One region of the Roseateles amylovorans genome, then DNA from elsewhere that is predicted to be linked to it. Evidence: riboswitches for the same ligand, from Rfam matches in the RefSeq annotation. Region 1 holds a riboswitch; the other holds the start of a gene.
What was found. A riboswitch is a leader RNA that binds a small molecule or an ion and turns the genes downstream of it on or off. The one in region 1 is predicted to bind S-adenosylhomocysteine.
Positions count from the first base shown of each region.

Region 2: it holds a riboswitch for S-adenosylhomocysteine, as region 1 does, so the genes downstream of both, ahcY (adenosylhomocysteinase) here and metH (methionine synthase) in region 1, are expected to answer to the same signal.

Region 1 is NZ_CP104562.2:500,291-508,013, reverse strand. It holds gene N4261_RS02185 (hypothetical protein) at 1-183, shown strand, start outside; gene N4261_RS02180 (glycine zipper 2TM domain-containing protein) at 477-1,139, opposite strand; gene metH (methionine synthase) at 1,526-4,336, opposite strand; S-adenosyl-L-homocysteine riboswitch at 4,415-4,522, opposite strand; gene N4261_RS02170 (HD-GYP domain-containing protein) at 4,721-5,941, shown strand; gene N4261_RS02165 (homocysteine S-methyltransferase family protein) at 6,036-7,097, opposite strand; gene N4261_RS02160 (DUF4197 domain-containing protein) at 7,401-7,723, opposite strand, start outside.
Region 2 is NZ_CP104562.2:811,345-819,067, reverse strand. It holds gene N4261_RS03585 (AraC family transcriptional regulator) at 1-425, shown strand, start outside; gene N4261_RS03580 (SDR family NAD(P)-dependent oxidoreductase) at 595-1,437, opposite strand; gene N4261_RS03575 (HAD family hydrolase) at 1,658-2,443, opposite strand; S-adenosyl-L-homocysteine riboswitch at 2,514-2,611, shown strand; gene ahcY (adenosylhomocysteinase) at 2,745-4,178, shown strand; gene N4261_RS03565 (TlyA family RNA methyltransferase) at 4,489-5,328, shown strand; gene metF (methylenetetrahydrofolate reductase [NAD(P)H]) at 5,325-6,164, shown strand; gene N4261_RS03555 (OmpW/AlkL family protein) at 6,285-6,917, shown strand; gene N4261_RS03550 (proprotein convertase P-domain-containing protein) at 7,335-7,723, shown strand, end outside.

The sequences.
Region 1 (7,723 bases):
CGCGAGGAACTCGTCGATGAAATGGCCGCCGCCCCAGCCGAGCTTCGCCGCGCTGTGGCCGGCGCACTTGACCAACTGCTGACGCACCGGGACTTTTCGAACGTGCTGCCCGGCCTGATCGCCGAGGAGGAGCGTGCTGACCTGGTCATGCAACGCCTGAAAGCGTTGAGCAGCCGACTTTGAACCAGAAACGCAAAGTCGGGTCCGGCATCAATGCCCACCTGATCGCACCGATCTGTCTCCGGTGCGCGTACCTGCCTAGACGGCGGCGTCTGTCTGCATCGTCGCAACGCAGTGGAATGACGCTGACGATCTGCTGAAAGGCGCTGCTGGGTTGTTCGTCGCGAGTTGGCAAAAAGCCGTCGGCGACCTGCTCGGCCACTCGACGGCTTGCTCACCAATCAGATTGGTGCGTGCCCTAGGCGCGGTCACTGCCGCGCCCTGCGATCACCCGGAGCGGGCGATCGCCTCCGTGCTTACTGGCGCTCCAGGCGGCCATCACGGGCGCGCACCACATCGCCGTTCTGCACCTGCGGGTCATGGCTGAATTCCATGTTGCGGGTGCTCTGGTCCGCGTTGCGCAGGCGAACCACCCACACGGTGGTGCTGCGCTGGCGCTTTTCGATCTCGTTGCCCGCGTAACCGCCGGCCACCGCACCACCCACGGTCGCGACCTTTTTGCCAGTGCCGCCGCCGATCTGGTTGCCCAGCAGGCCGCCGATCACCGCGCCGCCGACGACGCCGATGCCCGAGCCCTTGCCTTCACGCGTCTCCTGACGCACCGAGACCACCGTGGCGCACTCGGCGCACAGCCGTGGCACTGCCTGCTGCGTGGCGTTGTTGCCGTTGCTGTCGGCATAACCGCCGCTGTCGCCGTTGTTCGAACGGCCGTTGTTGGCCACGCGCTGGTTCGTATTCGAGTTGCCGTTGCCGTTGCCATTGTTGTTGCGCTGGGCCGGCACGGCGTCGTTGCCCGATTGCTTCGCTGCATTGGCCTCATCCACCGCGTTGGCGGTGTTGCCCGCCGTCATCGGGCCTTCCGGCGCCGACTGATGGCGACCGGCCATGAAGGCGGCCACGGCCACCACAGCGGCGCCCGCCACGCCCGCGATCATCTTCTGGTTGCTACTCATCGCCATGATTCACCTCTTATGGTTGTTGCCCCGGTGGGCTGTGATGGAGCGAAGAATGCCACGCTGTTACAAGTCCAGGCGCCTCGACCCTGTTCCGTTTGTAAACGCCTGAAACCAGCCCCGGGGTAGGACAACACCCCGTTCGCAGCCTCTTCACCGCTTTACAACGCCTGCGGCCCGCCTCGCGCCGACGGCGGACACGCAATGAAACAAAGAGGCGGGGGAACGACGCGCCACACGTCGGTCCGCACAACGACCCGACAGGGGCCGAATGGACCCTGTTGGTGCGGGCGATCGCGCAGCAGGGGGTAGCGCGAGAGGCGCAAAAAGCGAGGCGCGAGGCGCGAGGCGCGAGGCGAGAAGCGCCTGCCGGGGACAGCAGGCGCAGGGGTTCAACCGATCAGAGGCGCCAACGCCCGGCGAGCATCGACCTGATCCAGCGCCATCCGCGCGGCCCAGTCGGCCACCTGGTCATCGCCGATGCGGCCCACATTGAAGTAAGCCGACTCCGGATGCGCGAAATAGAAGCCGCTGACGCTCGCCGCCGGCGTCATCGCCATGCCCTCGGTGAGCGCCATGCCGACGTCTTCGCACTGCAGCACCCGGAACAGGTCGCGCTTGACCAGATGATCCGGGCAGGCCGGATAGCCGGGTGCGGGACGGATGCCGCGGTAGCGCTCCTGGATCAGTTGCTCGTTGCTGAGCGACTCTTCCGGTGCGTAGCCCCAGAATTCCTGCCGCACCCGCTGGTGCAGCCGCTCCGCGAAGGCCTCGGCCAGACGGTCGGCCAGGGCCTTCAGCATGATCGCGGAGTAGTCGTCATGGTCGGCCATGAACTGCGCTTCCTTGCGATCCACGCCGATGCCGGCGGTGACCGCGAACAGGCCGATGTAGTCGGGCACGCTGCCCTTGGCGGCGATGTAGTCAGCCAATGCGCGGTTAGGGCGACGCACCCCGTCCACCACCGGACGCTCCGACTGCATGCGCAGACCGCGCCAGGTCATCAACACCTCGCTGCGGGATTCATCGCTGTAGATCTCGATGTCGTCGTCATTGACCTGGGCCGCCGGATAGAGCCCGAGCACGCCGTTGGCCGTCAGCCACCGGCCTTCGATCAGACGCTGCAGCATCCGCTTGCCATCGCTGAAGACCCGCTGCGCCTCGGTGCCGACAATCTCATCCTTGAGGATCGCCGGGAACGGGCCGGCCAGGTCCCAGGTCTGGAAGAACGGCGCCCAATCGATGCACGGCGCCAGCTCGGCCAGGTCGTAGTTGCGGAACTGGCGCCGGCCGATGAACTTCGGCTGCGGCGGCTGATAGCTGGCGAAGTCGGCCTTCAGCTTGTTGGCGCGGGCCTCGGCCAGCGGCACCAGCGGGGTCTGCTTCTTGTTGGCATGCAGCACCCGGACCTTCTCATAATCCGACTTCAGTTCGTCGATGAAGCGGGTCGCACGCTCATCGGACAGCAGGTCCGAGCACACGCCCACCGAGCGCGACGCATCCGGCACATACACCACCGGGCCTTCGTAATGCGGCGAGATCTTCACCGCGGTGTGCACCCGGCTGGTGGTGGCGCCACCGATGAGCAGCGGGATCTTCTTCATGCGGAAGTAGTCGTCGCGCTGCATCTCGGCCGCGACATGCTGCATTTCCTCGAGGCTGGGCGTGATCAGGCCGGACAGGCCGATGATGTCCGCGCCTTCGACCTTGGCCTTGGCCAGGATGTCCTGACACGGGACCATCACGCCCATGTTCACCACCTCGAAGTTGTTGCACTGCAGGACCACGGTGACGATGTTCTTGCCGATGTCGTGCACATCGCCCTTCACCGTGGCGATAACGATCTTGCCCTTGGAGCGGACATCGTCACCGGCGGCCTCCATGCGGCGCTTTTCCTCTTCGATGTAGGGCACCAGGTGCGCCACGGCGGACTTCATCACCCGCGCACTCTTCACCACCTGGGGCAGGAACATCTTGCCGGCGCCGAACAGGTCGCCCACCACATTCATGCCGGCCATCAGCGGGCCTTCGATCACATGCAGCGGCCGACCGCCACGTGCCTGGATCGCCTGCCAGGCTTCCTCGGTGTCTTCCACGATGAAGTCGGTGATGCCGTGGATCAGCGCATGCGACAGCCGCGCGGCCACATCGCCGGCGCGCCAGGCGAGCTTGGCGGTGTCGTCCTTGGCCGCGCCCTTGACCGTCTCCGCCACCTCGAGCAGCCGCTCGGTGGCATCGTCACGGCGATTGAGCACCACGTCCTCGACCCGCTCACGCAGATCGACGGGGATCTCGTCATACACGCCGACCATGCCGGCGTTGACGATGCCCATGTCCATCCCCGCCTGGATGGCGTGATAGAGAAACACGGTGTGGATGGCCTCACGCACCGGCTCATTGCCGCGGAAGCTGAACGACACGTTGGACACGCCACCGCTGACCTTGGCGCCGGGCAGGTTCTGCTTGATCCAGCGGGTGGCGTTGATGAAGTCGACCGCGTAGTTGTTGTGCTCCTCGATGCCGGTGGCGATCGCGAAGATGTTGGGGTCGAAGATGATGTCTTCCGGCGGGAAACCGATCTCGTCGACCAGCAGCCGGTAGGCCCGCTCGCAGATCTCGACCTTGCGCTGGTAGGTGTCGGCCTGGCCGGTCTCGTCGAAGGCCATCACCACCGCGGCGGCGCCGTAGCGGCGGATCAGCTTGGCCTGGCGGCGGAACTCGGGCTCGCCCTCCTTGAGCGAGATCGAATTGACGATGCCCTTGCCCTGGATGCATTTCAGGCCGGCCTCGATCACCTCCCACTTGGAGGAGTCGATCATGATCGGCACCCGCGCGATCTCCGGCTCGGAGGCGATCAGGTTGAGGAAGCGCACCATCGCGGCCTTGCTGTCGAGCATGGCCTCGTCCATGTTGATGTCGATCACCTGGGCGCCGTTTTCCACCTGCTGGCGGGCGACGCCCAGCGCGGCTTCGAATTCGCCGTTCAGGATCAGCCGGGCAAAGGCCTTGGAGCCGGTGACGTTGGTGCGCTCGCCGATGTTGACGAACAGCGTGCCGGCGCCGATGGCCACCGGCTCCAGACCGGCCAGCTTCATCGGCGGGACGACCGACGCCGCGTGGGCGGCGCGCTGGACGGATTCAGCGGATTCTGCGGATCCAGCAGCTTGGGCGGCACCGGCGGAACGGGTGGAATTGGCGGACATGGCGGCCTCGGTGATCTCTTTCGACGCTTCGGACGATGGATGGGGGCCGCGCAACTCACCGCAACCCCGAGCCAGTCGGGACGGTGAGCGTCGTTGTCAGGCGGTGGCGGCTCCGCAGCAGCGGGCGACACCGTCGATCCGAGCCTGGCGGGCCGGCAACGGCCCATCGCAACGCTCCTCGGACACAGGAAACAGGGAAAACGCCACGCATTCTAACGATCGTCGCCCCCTTGGCGGGGGGTGGGACCCGGTAAAAACGCCGGCTCAAGCGTATGCTTTCACGGGCCGATAACCTGTGACGACAACCATAACGACAACTTCGGCACGAAGCGGCACCACCGGACGGAGGGAACCATCGGTGTGCCACCCGACGTGCCCCGCGCCATGGATCTGGTCCAACTCCCCCCCCACAGCCTGCGCACCGGACAGGTGCTGACGTTCTCACTGCGCGACAGTGCCGGGCATCTTCTGTTCGCGGCCGGCAATGCGCTGCCCGACACCCCTCAGGTGCGCGAGCTGATTGCGCGCGGCCCGTTCGTCCAGGCCCACGAGACTCGCGAATACCAGCGCGCGTTGAACTTCAAGCTGGACACGATGGTGCTGCAAGGTGCGTCGCTGTCGCAGATTGCCCGTGCGGAGGCGGATTACCAGCGCACCGACTTCCATGCGGAGCGCGGCGCCACCCGGCCCGCACCGTTGGAGGTCAGCGATGCGGCCGCCTGGTCCGACCTGCAATGGCATGCGCAGCAGGTGCTGCGATCGCCGGAGCGCCCCGACTTCCTGCCGCGCCTGACGCAATTGCTGGACAGCGTGCTGGCCCGGCTGACCCGTCAGCCCGACGCCTCGCTGGCGCTGCTGATCCACGACGCCGGCCAGGAGTCGCAGCAGTACAGCGCGCGGCATGCGCTGCTGTCGCTGGGCCTGTCGGAGCTCACCGCCCGGCAACTGGGCTGGGACGACGCCCGGCGGCGTTCGCTGGGTCTGGCGGCGCTGACGATGAACCTGAGCATCACGCAGCAGCAGGACCAGCACGCGCTCCGATCGGACGGCCTGAACGGCGCCCAGCGTGAGCAACTGGCCGGTCACGGCGACCGGGCCGCCGTGCTGCTGCGCGAGATGGGCGTGACCGACGACGCCTGGCTCGGCGCGGTGCGCCTGCACCATGACGCCGGCCCGGGTCCGCTGGCCCCGCGGGGCGACGGCGAGCTCATGGGGCGGCTGCTGCGGCGCATCGATGTCTACGGTGCGCGGCTGAGCCCGCGGCGCCACCGGCGGGCGCTGTCCGCCGCGCAGGCGGCCCGGGCCATCTATCTGGACGAACTCAAGCAGCCGGATGAAGCGGGCATTGCCCTGATCAAGTCCATCGGCCTGTATCCCCCCGGCTCGCTGGTGCGTCTGGCCAACGGCGAAGAGGGCATGGTCATCAAGCGCGGCCACAGCGCGAATGAGCCGACCGTGGCGGCGCTGGTGGGCAAAAGCGGCAGCCCGCTGACCACGCCGGTGTTGCGCGACACGCGCCTGCCGGCGCAGGCCATCAGTGTGAGTCTGGCGCCGCATGAGCTGCGCCTGCGCATTCACATGGAAACGATGCTGAAGCTGTACTGACGCCGCCGCGTCCATCGGCCGCGCACCGCGAGGTCAGGACTCGCCGCTCGGTTCGCCCGCCCAGGCCTGTGACGAAGGCCTCGCGGGCTCGCGCTCAGGCCTCCACCAAACCGCTGAAGAGCTTTTCCCCCACCGCTCGGGGCCGGTAGGCCGACACGCTCTTGGCAATCGCGCGAATGTGGTCGGGCGTGGTCCCGCAGCATCCTCCGGCGATATTGAGGAAGCCCGCTGCCGCGAACTCGCCGACGAGCCGTCCGGTCACATCGGGTGTTTCGTCGAAGCCGGTGTCGCTCATCGGATTGGGCAACCCCGCATTCGGATAGCAGGAGATCGGGGTATCACCGGCCGCTTTGGCCAGTTCCTCGATATAGGGCCGCATCAGGGCGGCGCCGAGCGCGCAGTTCAGGCCGACGGCCAGCGGCCGCGCATGGCGGACCGAGTGCCAGAAGGCGGTGACGGTCTGGCCGGACAGGATGCGCCCGGACGCGTCGGTGACGGTGCCGGAGATGATGACGGGCAGCCGCTCGCCGGTGTCGTCCATCAGCGCATCGAGGGCGAAGATGGCCGCCTTGGCATTGAGCGTGTCGAAGATGGTTTCGACGAGGAACAGGTCGACGCCGCCTTCGAGCAAGGCCTTGCCTTGCTCGTAGTACGCGAGGCGCAGGGTATCGAAGTCCACATTGCGGGCACCGGGGTCGTTGACATCCGGGCTGATGGACGCGGTGCGCGGCGTGGGGCCGAGGGCACCGGCGGCGAAGCGTGGTTTGTCGGGCGTGCTGAACGCGTCGCAGGCCTGGCGGGCCAGGCGGGCGGCGGCGACGTTCATTTCATAGGCGAAATGCCCGAGCCCATAGTCCTCCTGGGCCACCGTGGTGGTGCCGAAGGTGTTGGTCTCGATGATGTCGGAACCGGCCTCGAGGTACTGGCGGTGGATCTCGGAGATCACATCCGGGCGGGTGAGCACCAGCAGGTCGTTGTTGCCCTTGAGGTCCTTGGGATGATCCAGGAACCGATCGCCGCGAAAGTCTGTCTCGGTCAGCTTATAGCGCTGGATCATCGTGCCCATCGCGCCGTCAAGGACGGCAATGCGCGACTGGAGGATGGCGGGCAGGGCGGCGCCGCGGGTGTAGCGGACGGCGGAAGTCGAGGCGTTCATGCGCCCGATTGTAGGAAGACCGGCCCCGCCATGGGGCGGGCGTGGCCTTCGACCGGCGGCGAGGCGTGCATCGTGCCTCGCGCAGGCTCAACGGGATGGCGCGCAGGTTCGCGTTCCCTACCCCGGTCCGGAGCCGGCATCGGCATCGGCATCGGCATCGGCATCGGCATCGGCTGCTGCTGCTGCTGCGGCGGCGGATCCGTGTCCGCGCCGCGCCCTGCCGAGCCGAGCCCTGTCCGTATCAGTGCCGTGCCCTGTCCGTGTCCGTGTCCGTGTCCGTGTCTGACGCAGTCTCCGGGGCGATCAGCCGCCGAAGACCCGCTTGAGGATGGCGCTGCCGGTACCCACCGGATCCTGGCGGATCTTCTTTTCTTCCTGGCCGATCATGAAGTAGAGCCCGTCCAGGGCCTTGCCGGTGACATAGGACTGCAGATTGGCATCCTCCTTGCGCACGAGTCCGAAGCCGGCGGCCTTGCCGGCCACCGCGTTGTACTTCTCGCTCAGCGACTGGCGCTCGGTGGCCCGGGTCACCAGGGGCAGGAACTTGTCGGTCAGCGGGGAGCGGGTCTTGTCCTCGAAGAAGCGGGTGACGGCGTCATCACCGCCGCGCACGATGCGCACCGCAT
Region 2 (7,723 bases), 310 kb from region 1:
CGATGCGCGAGCTGGTCTACCGGGTGTTGCGCAGCGAGCAGGGCGAGCGCCTGGCGCAGGTGGCCCGCAGCGACAGCCAGACCCAGCGGATCCACCGTGCGATCCGCTGGCTCAAGCAACACTATGCGCAGCCGCTGCGCATCGAGGCACTGGCCAGGGAGGCGCACATGAGCACCTCCTCGCTGCACCAGCACTTCCGCGCGCTGACCGCCATGAGTCCGCTGCAGTATCAGAAGCAGCTGCGGCTGCAGGAGGCCCGTCGGCTGCTGATTGCCGAAGGGCTGGAAGTGGCCCGCGCGGGTCATGCGGTGGGCTATGAAAGTCCGTCGCAGTTCAGCCGCGAATACAGCCGGCTGTTCGGCGCGCCGCCGTCGCGGGATGCGATCCGCCGGCGCGATGGTGAAGCGGTGCGCCTGCCGGCCTGAGATCGGGAACGCCTGAGATTGGGAACATCCGGCGGCATGGGCTCGCGTCGGCGGGTGAGGCCCCGCCGAGCGGGGCCCGTATCAGCGCCGTGTCAGCGCCTCGTCAGCACCTCGTCAACACCTCGTCAGCACCCCATCAGCGTCGCTTCAGTGGCGCCTTCATTCGGTGTCAGAAGTCCCCATCCAGTGAAGCCGACAGCGCGGCATGCGCGCGCACCTCGGCCAGGCGTTGACCGAAGGTCTGCTCCGCAAATCCCACCGCGTCGGAGCCGGCCACGAAATGCAGCGGCGGCTGTTCCATGTTGGCGATCTGCACCAGCGCCGGCCCCAGCTTGGCGGGATCGCCCGGCTGGCGGGTGTGATAGGCATCGAATCGGCTTTGCGGAGGCTCGGGCAACCGGGCGTAGTCGGCGATCTTGGCGTCGCTGTAGCGGACCGAGCTGGCATCGAGAAAATCGGTCCGGAAGAAGCCGGGTTCCACGATGGTGACACGAATGCCGAAGCCGGCCACTTCCATCGCCAGCGATGCCGAGAAGCCGGTGACGGCGAACTTGGTGGCGCAATAGAGCGAGGAGCCGGAGAACGCCATGAAGCCCGCGACCGACGAGACGTTGAAGATCTGCCCGCTGCGTTGTCGACGCATGGCGGGCAGCACGGCGCGGGTGACGCTCATCAGGCCGAAGACGTTGGTGTCGAACTGACGGGCGATGTCGGCGGTCGCGATCTCTTCGAACAGACCGAACTGGCCGTAGCCCGCGTTGTTGACCAGCACATCGATGCGACCGAAGTGCGCGAGCGCCTGTTCCACCGCCTGGACCGCATCGGCCTCGCGGCTGACGTCCAGCGGCAGACAGAGCAATTGCTCGGTGGCCACCTGCTCGGCCAAAGCGGCGCGGAGCGTATCGGGCTGGCGGGCGGTGGCGACGACCTTGTCGCCCGCGGCCAGTGCGGACTTGACGATTTCCAGACCGATGCCGCGGTTGGCGCCGGTGATGAACCAGATCTTGGACATGGCGGGGTTTCCTGTGATGAGTGGAGGCAACGCCGCGAGGCATGCAGTGCGCTTGAACTCGGCGGCACTGCAGGGATCGACGACGGTGCAGTCATCGTAGGAATGGGCACGCCACCCGGCGTGCCCGATCCATGCCATGGCTTGCACGATCCGATGACGGTTCGCCTACGGGCTTTCACCACGCTGGCACACGCATGCCGCGACCCGCGTCAACCGGGCTTCATCGGTCCCGTGCCGCCAACATCGCCACAGCCACTTCCGCGAATCCCACCCCTCGCTCGCCCTCGGTCACATAGGCCGGCAGGTGCGCCAGCATCGGCAGGAAGCGGCGCACGTTGGCCACTCCGACCGACAGCGGCACGCGTTCGAACATCAACTGGTCGTTGGTGGAGTCGCCCACATAGACCCACTGCGCCGGATCGAACGCCTGACCGGTGAGACGCTGCACCGCCCAATGCGCTGCGGTCCATTTGCTGTGGTGGCCGATCCAGCCGTTGATGTGGATGGAGCTGACGGTCGCCGTCAGGCCGTGGGACCGCATGAGGTCGCAGACCACGGCAATCGCCTCGTCGCTCAGGGTGCTGAACTCGCTGTGGTCGATCGCGATGTCGGTCAGGCGGCCCGCGCTGTCCCGGGCCAGCGTGGCGCCCGGCACCCGGGCGAGGATGTCGGCGGCGCAGCGATGCAGGCGCTCGGCATTGGCGGCGCGCATCTCATCGGGCTGGGTGAACTCGGTGCGCAGATGCTCGCCCTCGCGATGCAGCAGCACGCCACCGTTTTCGGCGACGATGCCCTGGACCGGCCACGAGATCGCAAAGGGCTCGCTCCAGCCCGCCGGCCGACCGGTGATGGCGATGACCGGAATCCGGGCGGCCTGCAGGCGGTGCAGCGCGTCGAGCGCGGCGGGGGGGAGGGCGCCGTCGTCGGTCAGGGTGTCGTCGATGTCGGTCAGCACGCCGCTCACGGCGCGCCATTCTTCACGGGAACAGGAACTCAGCGGTCGCATGGCCGGCGATTGTGCCCCCGGGCCGGTGCGGGGCACTCGACGCCACGGCAAACCTGTCTACAATCCCGCCTGTTCCGAGGAGCGTTGCAACCTCCCATCGTCAGAGGCCAGGCTCGGAACCGCCGTGCGGCGATCGTCGCCCGGCATTGGCAACCGCGCTCACCCGTTGACCCTTTGGCGGCCGGGTGAGGCTTGAGCGGCATGGCCGCTCGGCGCTGCACTCAGCTCCGCATCCTGCCCCTCGGGCGTCAACGGCTCTACCCCCGTAGGAGCCCGCATGAACGCCCGCATGAACGCCCAATTGAACGCCCAACTCAAGCCCCTGGCACAAGACCAGTACCTGATCAAAGACCTGTCGCTGTCCGATTGGGGCCGCAAGGAACTCAAGATCGCCGAAAGCGAAATGCCGGCGCTGATGGCCATCCGCGAGGAATACGCCGCAGCCCAGCCGCTCAAGGGCGCCCGCATCACCGGCTCGCTGCACATGACCATCCAGACCGGCGTGCTGGTGGAGACGCTGCAGGCGCTGGGTGCCGAGGTCCGCTGGGCCTCGTGCAACATCTTCTCCACCCAGGACCACGCCGCCGCCGCGCTGGTGGCCGCCGGTACGCCGGTCTTCGCCTACAAGGGCGAGACGCTGGAAGACTACTGGGACTACACCCACCGCATCTTCGAATTCGGCGCCAAGGGCACCCCGGGCGAAGGCCCCAACATGATCCTGGACGACGGCGGCGATGCGACGCTGCTGATGCACCTGGGCCAGAAGGCCGAGAAGGATCTGTCGGTGCTGGCGCATCCGGGCAGCGAGGAAGAGCGCGTGCTGTTCGCCGCGATCAAGAAGAAGATCGCCGAAGACGCCACCTGGTACACCCGCAAGAGCGCCGAGATCATCGGCGTGACCGAGGAAACCACCACCGGCGTGCATCGCCTCAAGGAAATGTCCGACAAGGGCACCCTGCTGTTCCGCGCGATCAACGTCAACGACTCGGTCACCAAGAGCAAGTTCGACAACCTCTACGGCTGCCGTGAATCGCTGGTGGATGGCATCAAGCGCGCCACCGACGTGATGATCGCCGGCAAGATCGCCGTCATCGCCGGCTACGGCGACGTGGGCAAGGGCTCGGCCCAGGCCATGCGTGCCCTGTCGGCTCAGGTGTGGGTGACCGAGATCGATCCGATCTGCGCCCTGCAGGCCGCGATGGAAGGCTACCGCGTGGTGACCATGGAGTACGCCGCCGACAAGGCCGACATCTTCGTCACCACCACCGGCAACAAGAACGTCATCCGCCATGAGCACATGGCCGCGATGAAGCACAACGCCATCGTCTGCAACATCGGCCATTTCGACAATGAAATCGATGTCGCCTCGCTGGAAAAGTACGAGTGGGAAGAGATCAAGCCGCAGGTCGACCATGTGATCTTCCCGGACGGCAAGCGCATCATCCTGCTGGCCAAGGGCCGTCTGGTGAATCTGGGCTGCGGCACCGGCCACCCGAGCTATGTGATGTCGTCGAGCTTCGCCAACCAGACCATCGCGCAGATCGAGTTGTTCGCGCACAAGGACGCCTACGCCATCGGCAAGGTGTATGTGCTGCCCAAGCATCTGGATGAGAAGGTCGCGCGGCTGCAGCTGAAGACGCTGAATGCGCAGTTGTCGGAGCTGACCGAGGAGCAGGCCGCCTACATCGGCGTGTCGAAGCAGGGCCCCTTCAAGCCCGACACCTACCGGTATTGAGCGGGCGCGCCGCGAGCAGGCGCCATGCGTCGTTGCGGGTCGCCCCGAAGATCCTCACGTAGCGCCGCTACGCTCCGGTCTTCGGGTCCTCCCGCGCCTAGCCTGGCACCCGCTCGCGACACGCCGAGACACCGAGACATCTCAAGATCCACACAGTCGATGTTGAGATGCCGCATTGCCTCGGGACCCCCGATGTTTCGGCGACTGAAAGCCACGCCATCGTCCGTCGAGACGGTGGCGGGCCTTCGGTGCCTTCACGATTTCATGGATCCTGCGGGATCCGACATGCTGACTTCCCGCCCCTGATGCGATGAGAGCCGATCAATTCATCGTGGCCGCCGGACTGGCTCCCACGCGATCCGCCGCCCAGCGGCTGATCGAGCGAGGCGCCGTGCAGTGGGCCTCGCCCAAAGGCTGGGTGCCGCTGAAGAAGGCCGGCGAAGCGCTGCCGGACCATGCCGAACTCCGCATCACCGACAACGCCGAACTGCGCTATGTCTCGCGCGGCGGCCTGAAGCTTGAAGGCGCACTGCGTGCGTCCGGGCTCGACGTGTCCGGCCTGATCGCGCTCGACATCGGCCAAAGCACCGGCGGCTTCACCGACTGCCTGCTGAAGGCCGGCGCTGCCGCCGTGGTCGGCGTCGATGTGGGACACGGCCAACTGCACCCCAACCTTCAGGCCGATGCCCGCGTGAGCGCGTTGGAAGGCACCCATGTCCGGGAGCTCGACACCTCAGCGCTGCAAACCCTCGCGCCCGCCGGCGGCTTTGCGTTGATCGTCGGCGACCTGAGCTTCATTTCGATGATCGGCGCCCTGCCCCATCTCGATCGCTGGCTGTCTGCCCAGGGTCAGGTGCTGCTGTTGATCAAGCCCCAGTTCGAACTCGGTCCTCAGGCCATCGGCAAGGGCGGCTTGGTCAAGGATCCCTCGCTCTATCCCGCGCTGGCCGAGCAGGCTCATGCCGCCGCCATTGCGCTCGGCTGGACCGTGCGCGGCTGGTTTGACAGCGCCATCGCCGGTGGCGACGGCAACCGCGAATTCTTCCTGTGGGCGAGCCGGCCGGACGTGGCCGCCGCGCCACCGGCAAGCGCCGCTTCCCGCCGATCCGCTTCGGCCCCGATTTCTCCAGACGCCAAGGACGCCACATGACGACCCCGGTCAGCATCGAATTCTTCCCGCCCAACACCCCCGTCGGCACCGAGAAGCTCAAGACCGTGGTGCAGGAATTGCGCGCGGTGAATCCGCACTACTTCAGCGTCACCTATGGCGCCGGCGGCTCCACCCGCGAGAAGACGCTGGCCACCGTGGCCGACATCGCCAGCCAGGGCTTCGAGGCCGCGCCCCATCTGTCGTGCGTCGGCTCCACCCGCGAGAACATTGCGGAGATCCTCAGCACCTATCGCGCCCAGAACATCCGGCGCGTCGTGGCCCTGCGTGGCGATTTGCCCAGCGGCACCGCCACGGCCGGCGAGTTCCGTTATGCCGCCGAGCTGGTGCGCTTCATCCGCGAGACCCAGGGCGACGATTGGGACATCGAGGTCGCCGCCTACCCCGAATACCACCCGCAGCAACGCTATGCCGCCCGCGACCTGCAGTTCTTCGCCGACAAGGTGAAAGCCGGTGCCAGCGGTGCCATCACCCAGTTCTTCTACAACCCGGATGCCTACTTCCACTTCGTCGATGCGGTGCGGGCGCTCGGCGTGGACGTGCCCATCGTGCCGGGCATCATGCCGATCAACAACTACGCCCGCATCGCCCAGTTCGCGCAGCGCGACGGCATCGAGATCCCGCGCTGGGTGGCGTTGAAGATGGAAGGCTACATGGACGATGCGGCCTCGGTGCGCGCCTTCGGCCTGGAGGTGGTCACCCGCCTGTGCGAGCGGCTGATCGCTGGCGGCGTCCCGGGCTTGCACTTCTATACGCTCAATCAGTCGGCACTGACGCTGGCGTTGTGCCAACGCCTCGGTCTGTCGGCCGAACGTTGATCTGCCGCAAGCAGCGGCCGGTGACCGGCTCGCTGCGCGCCAGGCTTGTTCCAGGTCAACAAAACAGGCGCTCGCCGGCCGTTCAATAGCTCCGTGATTCACCCATCCCGGAGAAAACCAATGGCCCGCTTCCAGACCCGCACCCTTCCCCAACTGATCGCTGCTGCCGCACTGGTGGCGCTCACTGCGCAGGTTCATGCGCAGACCGCCGGCTCCGGCCCGTTCCAGGTGCGCGTGCGTGCCGTGTCCCTGGACCCGGCCGACAAGGACAGCACCGGCCTGGGCCTGAAGCTGAGCAAGAAGACCATTCCCGAAGTGGACTTCACCTACTTCTTCACGCCCAACCTGGCGACCGAACTGGTCCTGACCTATCCGCAAAAGCACAAGCTGAGCGCCGGCGGCACCCAGATCGGCACCGTCAAGCACCTGCCGCCGACCCTGTCGCTGCAATATCACTTCAATCCGGAAGGCCAGTTCCGCCCGTACGTCGGCGCCGGCATCAACTACACCCGCTTCTCCGGCGTGCACTTCAATCCCGCCGTGCAAGCCGCTCTGAGCCCCAGCATCAAGCGCAACAGCTTCGGCTTCTCGGCCCAGGTCGGCGCCGATGTGATGATCGACCGTCAGTGGTCGGTGAACTTCGATGTGAAGAAGGTGCAGATCGACACCAAGGTCTATTCGGCCAACACCGAAGTGGGCAAGTTCAAGATCGACCCGCTGCTGCTGAGCGTGGGCGTCGGCTACCGCTTCTGATTGCCCAGGTTCGGCGAGATCCGGCGGTCTGATCGCAGATCAGGGGCAAACACTGCCGGATCTCTCCAACTGCGGATGAGTCAGCCGGCGCCACCGCCAAGGCGGGCGCCCTTTAGCTGAGCCGCATTCCAACTGAGCCGCGTTCATCGTGGCCCCAGCAGCAGTTCCCCCAAGGCGCTTCGGCGCCTTTTTTGCATCTGGCGAGGTGTAGCCAAACCCGACATCGAGGCTCGAAAAGCGTCGGATTTCTTGACACCTGAACAAGGGACACGAAAAGCGTCACCGGTAGTAAGTCACGGCAACGAATGCAACCCCTTGTCACGATTGGAGACGAGCTGCCATCCCTAGTTCTAGGCATGGAGTCTGCTTGTATATGGAGCGAAACCTCTTTCTTTGACTCTGCCCCCCTTCTTTCCCATGACCATCAAGCGCTTCGTCCTTGCCGCCGCCACTGCCCTCACCACGGCGCTCAGCGCCCACGCGGGCATCGTGACCGTGAGCAACAACACCCCAGTCACGGTTTGCGACCTGTGCACCGTCACCTCGACCATCACCTACGGCAGCCACCTGCTGCTGGACGATGTGAATGTGTCGCTGTTCGACCTGCGTCACACCTGGGATTCGGACCTGCTGATCCAACTGATCTCGCCCACGGGCACGCTGGTGACGCTGAGCAACCGCCGCGGCAACAGCGGTGAGAACTTCATCAACACCGTGTTTGACGACGAAGCCACCGTGGCCGTCGCCGGTGCCCGTGCGCCGTTCACCGGCAGCTATCGTCCGGATGCGCGGCTGTCGGCCCTGGA